DNA from 2 places in the Marinococcus sp. LNSP9103-4 genome. Region 2 is predicted to be linked to the other one. Evidence: riboswitches for the same ligand, from Rfam matches in the RefSeq annotation. Region 2 holds a riboswitch; the other holds the start of a gene.
What was found. A riboswitch is a leader RNA that binds a small molecule or an ion and turns the genes downstream of it on or off. The one in region 2 is predicted to bind thiamine pyrophosphate.
Positions count from the first base shown of each region.

Region 1: another riboswitch for thiamine pyrophosphate. It lies ahead of tenA (thiaminase II); the one in region 2 lies ahead of ACTRXG_RS04615 (thiamine phosphate synthase).

Region 1 is NZ_JBQLIA010000040.1:2,141-7,913, forward strand. Features, by position in the region: gene ACTRXG_RS16470 (DUF2254 domain-containing protein) at 1-457, shown strand, start outside; gene ACTRXG_RS16475 (NADPH-dependent FMN reductase) at 522-1,082, shown strand; TPP riboswitch at 1,217-1,320, shown strand; gene tenA (thiaminase II) at 1,458-2,153, shown strand; gene ACTRXG_RS16485 (ECF transporter S component) at 2,153-2,506, shown strand; gene ACTRXG_RS16490 (ABC transporter permease) at 2,506-2,745, shown strand; gene ACTRXG_RS16495 (ABC transporter ATP-binding protein) at 2,742-4,406, shown strand; gene ACTRXG_RS16500 (energy-coupling factor transporter transmembrane component T family protein) at 4,399-5,157, shown strand; gene ACTRXG_RS16505 (flavodoxin domain-containing protein) at 5,226-5,678, opposite strand.
Region 2 is NZ_JBQLIA010000004.1:159,274-165,046, reverse strand. Features, by position in the region: gene ACTRXG_RS04640 (general stress protein) at 1-204, opposite strand, end outside; gene ACTRXG_RS04635 (ThiF family adenylyltransferase) at 265-1,284, opposite strand; gene ACTRXG_RS04630 (thiazole synthase) at 1,281-2,045, opposite strand; gene thiS (sulfur carrier protein ThiS) at 2,050-2,250, opposite strand; gene thiO (glycine oxidase ThiO) at 2,234-3,358, opposite strand; gene ACTRXG_RS04615 (thiamine phosphate synthase) at 3,348-3,959, opposite strand; TPP riboswitch at 4,002-4,104, opposite strand; TPP riboswitch at 4,161-4,260, opposite strand; gene ACTRXG_RS04610 (AEC family transporter) at 4,313-5,212, opposite strand; gene ACTRXG_RS04605 (potassium/proton antiporter) at 5,270-5,773, opposite strand, start outside.

The DNA of each region.
Region 1 (5,773 bases), on a different contig from region 2:
GCAGAAAATTGTAGAAATAGCGCTGCGGGCCATTTCGCCTGCAATCAATGATCCACACACAGCAGCGAACTGCATCAACCGTATTGGGGCACTGCTTTCCGAACTCAGCCATGAACACAAAAATGACCAATACTTCGCTGACAATCAGAATGAGCTGCGGTTATTCATGCCTGTAAAACCCTTTAGGGAATATTTATATAAAAGCTTTTATCAGGTGAGATTGTACGGTTACGAAGATATTTCGGTAATGGGAGCCTGCATGGAAGCACTGACGATGCTCGTGAAAACAGGAGATCCGTCTGTGTTAAAGGAAGTGGATTCATTTTCCCGTTACATGGAGCAGGCGGTCGCTCCGGAACAGCTTGCGGACTGGGACAGGGAATACTGGGAGGAGCGTGTGCAGAAAAAGAACACAGCTCTGCATCAGGCACTTACAAAAAGTAAGCAGATAACTTGAAACAGCCAGTAACGTGTGTGTATGATATATAAATGAAGTTCAACACGAAAGGATGAAAGTTCAAATGAAAGTAGCAGCTATCGTAGGAAGTATTCGCCAGGAATCATTTAACGGAAAGTTAGTGGAGTACATGCAGGATCGTTACAGTGACATCATGGATATTAATATTTTAGATATCCGCGATCTTCCGCACTATGATCAGGATGAGGAAAGCAACGCTCCGGACTATGTGCAGGAATACAAGCGTTCTGTACGTGAAGCGGACGCCGTGCTTATCGCCACTCCGGAATATAACGGTTCGATTTCCGGCGTGCTTAAAAATGCTCTTGACTGGAATTCCCGGGTCGATTACGACTTTGCCGGCAAACCAACCATGCTTGTAGGAGCTTCTCTTGGAGGCCTGGGCACAGTGAAAGCGCAGATGCATCTTCGCCAGATTCTGAGCGCTCCCGGTATGAGTGCAAAAGTACTGCCTGGAAATGAAGTACTGATCGGAGCCGTCCATGAAAAAATGAATGAAAACGGAGATTTAACAGATCAGGGCACGATTGATTTTCTTGATAATGTCGTAGCCGAATTCGAACGTTTTTATCAGGAAACGCGGGCTGTGGCGAACCGCGCGTAATATGCAGAAAAACCCTGTTGGCATAGGCCTGCAGGGTTTTTGAATGCAGATTTTTGCTCAGAGGGAGAAGGCGGATTATAAAAATCACCTTTGACTTCCTGACATAATATGATAAAGTGTAGACAACTTAATAGGGAATCCACTAGGGGTGCCGAAAGCGGCTGAGATAAGGACTAACCTTAATCCCTTTGAACCTGATCTGGTTAAGGCCAGCGTAGGAAAGTGGAGACGGCAGAATACGTCTATTTCAAAAGCACAAGCTTTACCATAGAGGACGTTTATTCTAAGCCACTCCACCAATGGAGTGGCTTTTTTTGCCCCATTGGTCCTGACTGCCCGTAGTGGTTCCCTCCTAATTTAAAGGAGGAAGTTACAATGAAATTTTCAGAGCTTTTATGGCAGGACACAGAGCACATTTTTGAAGCCTGCTGGAGAAATCCGTTTGTACAGGGTATCGGGAAAGGGGAGCTCCCAAAAGCATCTCTTATCCATTACGTGAAGCAGGATTTTGAATACTTAAACGCCATGATCAAGGCAAAAGCAATTGGGGTAACAAAGTGTACGTCAAGAGAAGACATGGTTATGTTTAAAGATACCATTGATTTTGTTTTAAACAGCGAAACGCACCCGCATCATAATTTGTGTGAGCAGGCGGGCGTGGGCTATGAGGAATTGCAGGGCTATGCGCTTGCTCCGGTATCTCAGCATTACGTGCTTCACATGCTGCACCATGCCGAAAAAGGAACACTTGGTGATGTAATTGCGGTAACGCTTGCCTGCCCGTGGGTGTATTTGTATGTGGGTGAAAGGCTGATGGAGGAAGTGCAGCCGGACGAAACCCATCCGTTCAATGACTGGATTCGTTTTTACGGGGACCGTGAGGAAAGGGAAATGTATAAATATATTGACCGCCTTGATGAACTGGCAGAAACAGCCACAGAAGAAGAAAAACAGCGCTGGCGGACGTTGTTTATGGAAGGGTGCCAGCTTGAGTATATGTTTTTTGAGGACGCTTATTATGCAAAAGACTGGCCCTTTGCCAGAACGTTAACAGACGGGGAAAAAGTCTAATGATAAACAAACGCTTAAACCTCCGGGATATTGTCGTCATCTCGTTTATTTCAGCAGTTCTCGGCGTCCTTTATCTTCTTTGGGTGCTGCTGGGACAAATGGTTACCGGCATCTTCGGCCCAGTTGGAGGAGGCCTGATGGCGGGCTTCTGGATCCTTGCGCCTGTGATTTGTGCCTATATCGTTCAAAAACCGGGAGCGGCGCTGCTTGCAGAGCTTATTGCGGCTGGCACTGAAGTTATGGCGGGGTCTGTCAGTGCAGGAGCAGTGCTCGTGCTCGGCTTCACCCAGGGGCTCGCTGCAGAATTGATTTTCGCTCTGTTTTTTACCGGGTGTTCCGTCTGCCAGTATTAATGCTTGCCGGGTCGGCCGGAACGTTTGCTGCATTTTTAACCCAGTATGCCCTTTATGGATTCAGCCAGTACGCAGGTTCTGTTGTTGTATTTATGCTGGTAACAATGCTTATAAGCGGCGCTCTTTTAGCCGGATGGGCAGGGAAAAGCTTTGCGGATGCGCTGGTAAAGACTGGAGTGCTTGACCGCTTTGCCCTTGGCCGTCAATACCGTCTCGGCCAGCAGAGGGATGCTGTATGATTTACGCAGACAAATTGACCATTGCGTACCCTTTTGCTAAGCCTTCGATAGAAGGTTTTTCAGCAGAAATATGTACTGGGGAAAACGTGCTGCTGCTCGGTCCGAGCGGTTCAGGCAAAAGTACGCTTGCTCTCGCTATCCAGGGAATTCTTCCGCGTTCTGTGGAGGCGCAGGTTTCGGGCGGTCTGAGCGTGTTTGGGGAAAATCCGGCGGTGAAAAGTATTACGGAGGCCGCCAGGCAGGCGGCGCTTTTGTTCCAGGATCCGGATACCCAGTTCTGCATGCCGACCGTGCGGGAAGAGCTTGTATTCACGCTTGAAAATCTGCGGGTGCCTGCAGGTGATATCGAGGCCCGCATACACGAAGCCTTACAATTTACAGATATGCTTCACTGCATTGATGCCCGTATCGACACACTGTCCGGCGGGATGAAGCAAAAAATAGCTGTTTCCTGTTTAGCTGCTGTGAATCCGCGGATATGGATTCTGGATGAACCGCTCTCCCAGCTCGATCCGGTAAGCCGGCAAGCAGTGGCTTCGCTTCTTGGCCGCATTGCAGCAGATAGTGATAAAACACTGGTTTTGATTGAGCATCAATTAAATGAAGTAATGGAGTGGGTAGACCGGGTGATCGTATTGAACCACGATGGCCAGGTGTCTGCGGATGGAAGCCCGGCACGTATATTCAATTCTCATGCAGCTGTACTCGAAGCAGAAGGAGTATGGCTGCCGGCTCCTGCAGAAGCCGGAAAGAAATTACTGAAAAAGTCAGAGGATCCCAAATCCGCTCTTCCCATTACTTTATTGGAATGGGAGAGGTTTGCAGCGGATTATTCCGCTGCAGCAGTTCTTGCATCTCTGCCGCAGCCGAAAAAGGTAAGTGATCCTTCACTTGAACCACCTGTTCTGGAGGTGAAGCAGGCGGCCTTTGCCTATGGCGAGCAAACGGTTTTCGAAAACGTATCTTTTTCCCTGTACCCAGGGGGAATGACTGCTCTAGTCGGTGCAAACGGAGCAGGAAAGAGCACGCTCGCACGTGTCCTCACTGGATGGGAATCTCTTAAAAGCGGCTCTATATATGTTAACGGAGAAGATATTGCCAGTCTGAAGCCGTACGAAATTGCTAAAACCTTCGGAATTGTTTTTCAGCAGCCCGAGCATCAGTTTGTAGCACAGACCGTGGAAAAAGAAATACGCTACGGAATGGAAATGGAAGGGTGGTGCGAAAAAGATATTGATCAGCAGACAAATGAACTGCTGATTCAATTTCAGCTCGGACATATTCGAAAGAATCATCCATTTCAGCTCAGCCAGGGAGAAAAAAGGCGCCTTTCGGTGGCAGTCATGGTAACGAACAACCAGTCCGTATTAATTTTGGATGAGCCGGCGTTTGGTCTTGATAAGCGAAATACCGATGCTTTATTTGAAGTGCTTGAGCAGTGCCGGCGACGTGGAAAAGCGGTTCTCTGGCTGACGCATGATATGGATCTGGTCTATACAAAAGCTGGACGGGTTTTGGCGCTGGCGGAACGAACACTTGCCTGTGATGACGGCGTGGAAGCATTTTTCAGTGGGAGCATGGATTTAGCTAAAATCGGTGTCCGCCCGCCGGTAGTAAAGCTTATGAGCTTAAAGAAAAAGGAAACAGTAAGCCATGCTTGAAGAAATCCAGACTCGGAACGCTTTTTTGCAGCACGTACATCCAACGCTGAAGCTGATAAGTCTTTTCACCGTATTTTTCTGCATGATTTTCGTTTATGATATTTGGCGCCCGCTTGCCGTTTTGCTGTTAACGGTTGCTGCCGTCGCCTTTTTGGGAAAGGTGCCGTTAAAGCTGCTGCTCGTACTTATGCTTCCATTTGGGCTCTTTGGGTTCAGCTTTATATGGCTTCAGGTTGTTTTTCCTGACGAAAGAGGATCCACAGTTCTTTTCTATGTATTCCAAATGCCGGTTGCTCTTGAAAATATTCAAACAGGAATCTCGCTCGGTCTGCGGGCAATGGTGTTTGCATCCTGGTCGCTTCTTTTTGTTCTCACTACCTCTCCCGTGAGTTTAGTGATAAGCCTGATACAAAAATGGCATGTGCCTCCAAATATTGGTTATGGAATGATGGCCGCCTACCGTTTTCTCCCCCAACTGCGGGAGGAACTGGTGGTTATCCGGAGAGCCCGGCAAATCAGAGGGATGGGCAAAAAGCCTAAAATGCGGGAGTGGAAAGAGATGGCCGTGCCCTTGATGGCAGGGGCTGTACGAAAGGCAGAAAGAACAGCGCTCGCAATGGAATCGAAAGGGTTTGACGGCTCCAGAGAAAGAACGGAATACGTACAGATGAATTATAAAAAAACGGACATATGGTTCAGTGCCGGGTTTATATTGTTTATGATTTTCGTTTTTCTTATGCCAATGCCGTGACAGATCAACTGTATTAATTAAAGGTAACCCCGGGAACTCACGGCCCCCGGGGTTATTCGTGCTGACTATTATTTCACTAAAAACTTTTCTTCGATGCTGTCGACATAGCTTTTAATATCTTCAGCAATGTTATCCATTTCATCCACATCGACTTTCATGGTGGGAATCTCACCCTTATGTCCATTTTTGCGGAATTGCTCGATCATCTCATCCACAGCTCCGGCGAAGTTTTCATACGCGTGATCCCCGGAGCCGAAGATGGAAATTGAAAGGCCGGAAATATCATAGGCGAAAAGATCTTCAAGAAAATCTTCCGTTTCTTCGGGGATATCACCTTCACCCCACGTATACGTACCCATAATGAGCAGATCGTGAGGGAGGGGGTCTTCGTTTGGAAGGCCATCGGCGATCATATCCATCAGCTCTACTTCGTGCCCGCGGTTGATGAGCTCTTCTTCCGTATCAATAGCCATATCTTCAGTATTTCCAGTCATTGTGGAATAGAACAAAAGTATTCGCATATGTCCATTCCTTTCTTTTATAGGCTCGTGCATAAAATACATATTTAATATACTTATTATATATTCGGCGGCCGGATTGTGCAATCATCCTGGTG
Region 2 (5,773 bases):
ACCGTTGCGGAAGAACTGTTTCACGAACTCCACCGGACTTTTAACGTCTGCCTCTGTATCACTGACTTTCAATTCTTTTGCAGTCGCTTTTTCCGCCTCCAGAGCCAAAGCATAAATCTGTTCCCTTTGGATGCCCTGCATCTTTAATTTATCTACAGCCTTTTGTGCTTCTTCTACGGTTACAAAAATACGAGCGGTAGGCAATAGTTCCCCCTCCTTGCAAGGAATATTACCACTCCGCCCGTAAAATGAAACAAGGAATATTTATCCTCCAATATATCTCTGGTATAACGATCTTGCTTCTACTTCCCCAGAAACGCCGTGAATGATGGCTCTTCCGTCTTTAAAAAGCACCAGCCGCTTATTTTCAATATTTAACACCAGCAGATGCCGATTCGCTTTGGAGACGTGCTGCTTATGAACGTCCGCCGTCCGCTCGAGCGATACCTGCATGTCTGGAAGAGGCTTCACCTGCACCGCATCTCTGCCGCACAGCGTTTCCGCCTTGCTTCTCCCACTCCATGCGAGCGCGGGATAAGCTGGCGATTCCCCGCAGGAAGGACAATGCTTATCCTGCAGCGAGTTCACATGAATGGAAGAGCTTTCGTTCGACCATACATCAAACGACCACAGTGTCCCGCGGAGCTGATCAAAGGAATGGGTAAGCAGCTTCATCGCTTCGGTCACCTGAGTGGCGCTTACGAATTGAACAGCCGGAGCTATAATTCCCACCGTATCACACGTTTCTCCTTCCATCGCAATGCCCTTCATCAGGCAGCGCAGGCACGGCCCTTGCCCCGGCCTTACGGTATAGCTCAGTCCGTAGGCGCCCACACAGGCTCCGTAAATCCACGGAATCCGGTGCTTCAACGCTGTATCATTAATCATCAGCCGTGTCTCCATATTATCGAGTCCGTCAATAATAAGGTCTGCAGGCATACAATTTTCGAGCAGGGCCGGATCTGCTTCTCCCACAATGATTTCAATAGAAGCATCACTCTGAATATCAAGCAGTCGTTTTTTCGCCGCCTCTGCTTTTGGCGTATAGGTCGCTGCGTCCGCTTCCGTATAAAGCTGCTGACGCTGAAGATTGCTTTCCTCCACATAGTCACGGTCAATCAACGTTAATTTTCCGATCCCCGCGCGTATGAGAGTTTCGGCTGTTAAACTCCCGAGAGCTCCGGCACCTACTACTATGACGTGGGCCTCCTGCAGCCTTTTCTGTCCCCTTCGGCCGATTCCGTGAAATAACCGCTGCCGGGAAAAACGTTCTTCCGTATTCAAATACTGAGGCCTCCTAAAGGGCTGCTCGCCTGGGCGTAGAATTTTTTATCTATGCGCCCTGCTTCTGCGCCAAGCGCTCCGGCCCTCACTGCCAATTTCATCGCTTCTGCCATTTTTACAGGATCGCCCGCGCCCGAAACGGCCGTATTCAGCAGGACACCATCAGCGCCGAGCTCCATAGCATAAGCAGCATCCTTCGGACTCCCAATACCTGCATCTACAATCACCGGGACTTCCGCCTGTTCAATAATGTGGGACAGGTTGTATGGGTTAATGATCCCAAGCCCCGTGCCTATAGGGGAGGCTCCCGGCATCACTGCATGAACCCCAAGCTCCTGAAGCTTTCTGGCGAGCACAACGTCATCGGACGTATAGGCAAGGACAGTAAACCCTTCGTTCAGCAGCTGTTCTGAGGCCCGGAGCGTTTCCACCGGATCCGGCAGAAGCGTTTTATCGCAGCCGATCACTTCTACTTTAATCATGTCACACATGTTGGCCGCCTCTGCCAGCTTCGCAGTGCGCACAGCTCCTTCAGCTGTTTTGGCCCCGGCTGTATTTGGCAGCAGCCGGTACTTTGAGACGTCCATCTGTTCAAATGGATCAGGCTGGCTGCTGTCAAACAGGTTCATTCTGCGAACGGCAAAGGTCAGTACCTCTGTTTCCGATGCTTCTACAGCCTGCAGCTGCGTCCTGGCGTCTTTATATTTCCCGGTGCCGAGAAATAAATTCGATTCAAACGTCATATTGCCGATACTAAGCATTTGTTCATCCGCCTCCTACAAAATGAGTGATTTCGATTCTATCCCCGTCCATTAAACCTTCCTGCTGGTGAAATTCTTCAATTACAATAGTGCCGTTGCGCTCCACCACTGTTTTTTTGTGGGCGATCTGAAGCTCTTCAAGTAAATCGGCTACCGTGGTACTGTTCTCAATATTCTGTAATTGACCATTAAGCGTGATCTGCATGAATAATTCCTCCCTTTCGTATTTGAGGATCTACGGCAAACAGGTGCTTCCAGTCCTCGCGAACGCTTTTCCCCTCGATCCGGTCAGCCATCCAGCTTCCGCTCAGTGCTGAAAGCAAAATACCGTTTCTGTAATGTCCGGTCATTACCCACAAACCCCGTTCGGTCTGTCCCATATATGGCAGCCCGTCTCCTGTCTGCGGCCGGACACCGCTCCAAAGCCTTTCAACATTCGCATGCTTCAGCCCCGGCACTAAATGCACAGCTGCTTTCATCAGCTCCTGTACCGAAGCTACAGTGACCCCTGTACTCGAGTCACCGGGTTTTTCTGAAGCGCCTATAAAGATTTCCCCGTCCTTTTTCGGAACAATATACACCTGCGGAGTGTGGAGGGTGTGTCTCAAATTCTCCCGGGGCATGCGTATGGACAAACACTCCCCTTTCACCGGATAGAGGGTGAACTCCTTCTCATCCAACAGCTCCGCCCCGGCACTTCCCCCGGTAAAAACAACTTCTTCCGCTTCAACAACTCCTTCACTTGTTTTCGCACCGTAAACGCGGCCGTCAGCTTCCAAAAGACGATCCACTGAAGTATTTTCCCGTACCATTGTCCCGCGGGCCTTTGCTGCTTTGGCAAGAGCCATTGTCCATTCATAGGCACGAAGCTGGCCGTCTTTTGGAATGGACCAGGCGCCCCGGATATTTTCGGAAAGCGCCGGCTCCCTGCGCAGTGCTTCATATGGCGAAAGCCACTCCGAGCCGTAGCTGCTTCCTGCAGCGCGCTGGTATTTTTTTTCGCCCGCCTTATCCCATACAGGCTTCAGCATTCCGTTGTTCACGTAGGAAACGTCCATTCCGCTAAGCGCTTCCACTTCAGGGACCAGTTCTTTAAACAGCTCCCGGCTTTCCAGGGCGAATTCCTGAAAAAGGCCAGGCCCCTCCCATTCAGACTGGGCTCCGAGCATACCGGCAGCCGCTTTTGATGCTCCGGAAGCGATGGTTTCTTTTTCGATGACCATCACACGACGCCCCCGTTTGCTTAACTGATACGCAAGCGAGCATCCCTGTACCCCTGCGCCCACAATAAGAACTTCTGTATCAGCCTTCATTGTCATCACTCCTTAACCGGATTCTGAGCTCTTCGGCTGCTTTCCCGGGTTCTGCCGCATCATAAAAATATGCAATGGCTGCCACCCCGGACGCTCCGCAGTTTATACCTTCTGCTGCCTTGTCAGCATCAATTCCTCCGATGGCAATCACGGGGATGCGGACGCTTTCCGCCACAGCTTTCAACGCCCGGACTCCGCGCGGCGGCTTTCCAGGTTTACTGTCTGAGGCAAACACATGACCAAAATACAGCCATGATGCTCCCTCCTGTTCACTTCTTTTCGCTGCCTCTATAGAGTGTATCGACTGCCCCCAGCTTACAGATGCCGGATAGATTGCACGACGCTCCGGCAGGTGGGTACCGGCCAGCCCATATGCAGCAGCAAGCTCCGGTTCATCATTTATGATCAGCTGCGCGGGGGCGGTTCCTTCTTTTAATGCCAGCTCGACGGCCCTTTCCTTTTCACGCTTTGTCCATTCAGGCGCACGTATATGCACGTAATCGACGATTCCTGTGAGCTCCCTCGTTTTTTCGCTCCACGCCCCCACTGTTATATCCGGCGGCGATACCGCATGTATACATGGCTTCGGTTTGTAATCCATAAAAAAGCCTCCTTCCAGAAGGAAGGAGGCTGCCTGTTAAAAGGTTCAACATGGCTGCTTCCCTCCGCTGGCTCTCCAGATCAGGTTCAAAGGGTTCCGGATAGTTCTCCGGTCTCAGCCTCAGCAGGCACCCCCAGCAAATATAATATTTTCCACAAAAAACCCCGCTTTCATTTAGAAAGCGGGGGAGATAGTCGTATTGGCATCTCTTCCCCACTTCCCTCCGCTGGTATAATCCAGATCAGGTTCAAAGGGATCAGCTTTACGCTGTCTCAGCCAACAGGCACCCCTAGTGGTTAATATTATTTATATCATAACGCGGTACTCTTCTTCCGTCAATTCGATGCGGAATTTTATGCCTGGAAAATCGACAGCACCACCCACAGGGAAGGAACGCTTAAAATAGTCGTCACCAGTGTAATACTCGAAACAAGCTGGGGGTTGGAATCAAATTGTACAGAAATCATTGCCATGGTTGCTGCACTCGGCATCGCTGTTGAAACAACCAGCACGGTCGTTAACGTGTCGCTGGTCTGCAGCAGCAGGGCAATTACGTAAGCGAGAGCCGGCGCGAATACAAGCCGTAAAAACGTACCTGCACTAACAAGCTTCCAATCCATGCTTTTGACGGATATGCGTGCAAGCTGCATCCCCAGGATAATCATAACCACCGGTATTGCAGCGCTCGCGAGCATATCGAGGGCTTCATAATAGGTCGCTCCGACCGGTATCCCGGTCAGCTGGAAGACAATACCGGCGAGCAGTGCATAAAATACCGGCATCCGCAGTACCGTCCGGAACGCGTCAGCCGCATCCATATTGGCACTGTTTGCGATATAGACGCCTACAGTATTCATCAGCATCGTCTGAATGACCATAAAAACGATAGAGTAGGCAAAGGCTGTATCACCAAACGCAAAAGCAATTAACGGAGCACCGTAATTGCCCGCATTCATAAACACGGTAGAGAGCATCATGCCGGTTTCGTTAGCTTTCGGCCATTTACGCACGTAGGACACTAATTTGATCAGCCCGGTCATAACCGCTAAAAATACCAGGGAAAACAGAGCCATCGAAAGCATATCGCTGTTCAGCTCTCTTTCATAGAATGTCCGGAAAACAAGCGCAGGCGTCAATACATAAAGAGCGACAGCCGACACCGGCCGAATATCCACTGCCTGTCTTTTCTGCAGCAAATAGCCAATCGTAAATATTAAAATGATTGGGATCAATACATTGATCAGCACACCCATGCGGAGCCCTTCCTTCTTTCCTCAAATTTAATGCCTCTTAACGCTGGCCGCTTTTTCTCAGTAATCGTGCTGGAGCATCTGCTTTAAAATACGTTTTTCTTTACGTGATACAAGAATATACAAATAATCACCGGCCTGGATTATTGTCTCACCAACCGGAGTGACCAGTTCATCGTCCCGAACAATCGCGCTGATCAGCGCAGATGCGGGAAATTCAATGCTTTGGAGCGTCTGTCCGACAATCGGCGTCGCTTCATTCGTTTGAAATTCCATAATTTCTGCGTTCGCTTTTCCGAGTGACACCAGCTCCAGGGAATGAGTTGGCGCTTCGCGGAGCGGACCGGATAAGTGAAGCCATTTCGCTAATGGAGCGATGGTCGCCCCCTGGATCAGCGCAGACGTCAGCACGATAAAGAAGACGACATTAAAAATTTGGCTGCCCGACTCCACACCAGCAACAATCGGGTATGTAGCCAAAATAATCGGCACCGCCCCGCGCAGACCTGCCCAGGATAAAAATATATTCTGCTTTGGTTTATAGCCGAAAAAGGAAGTCGACAA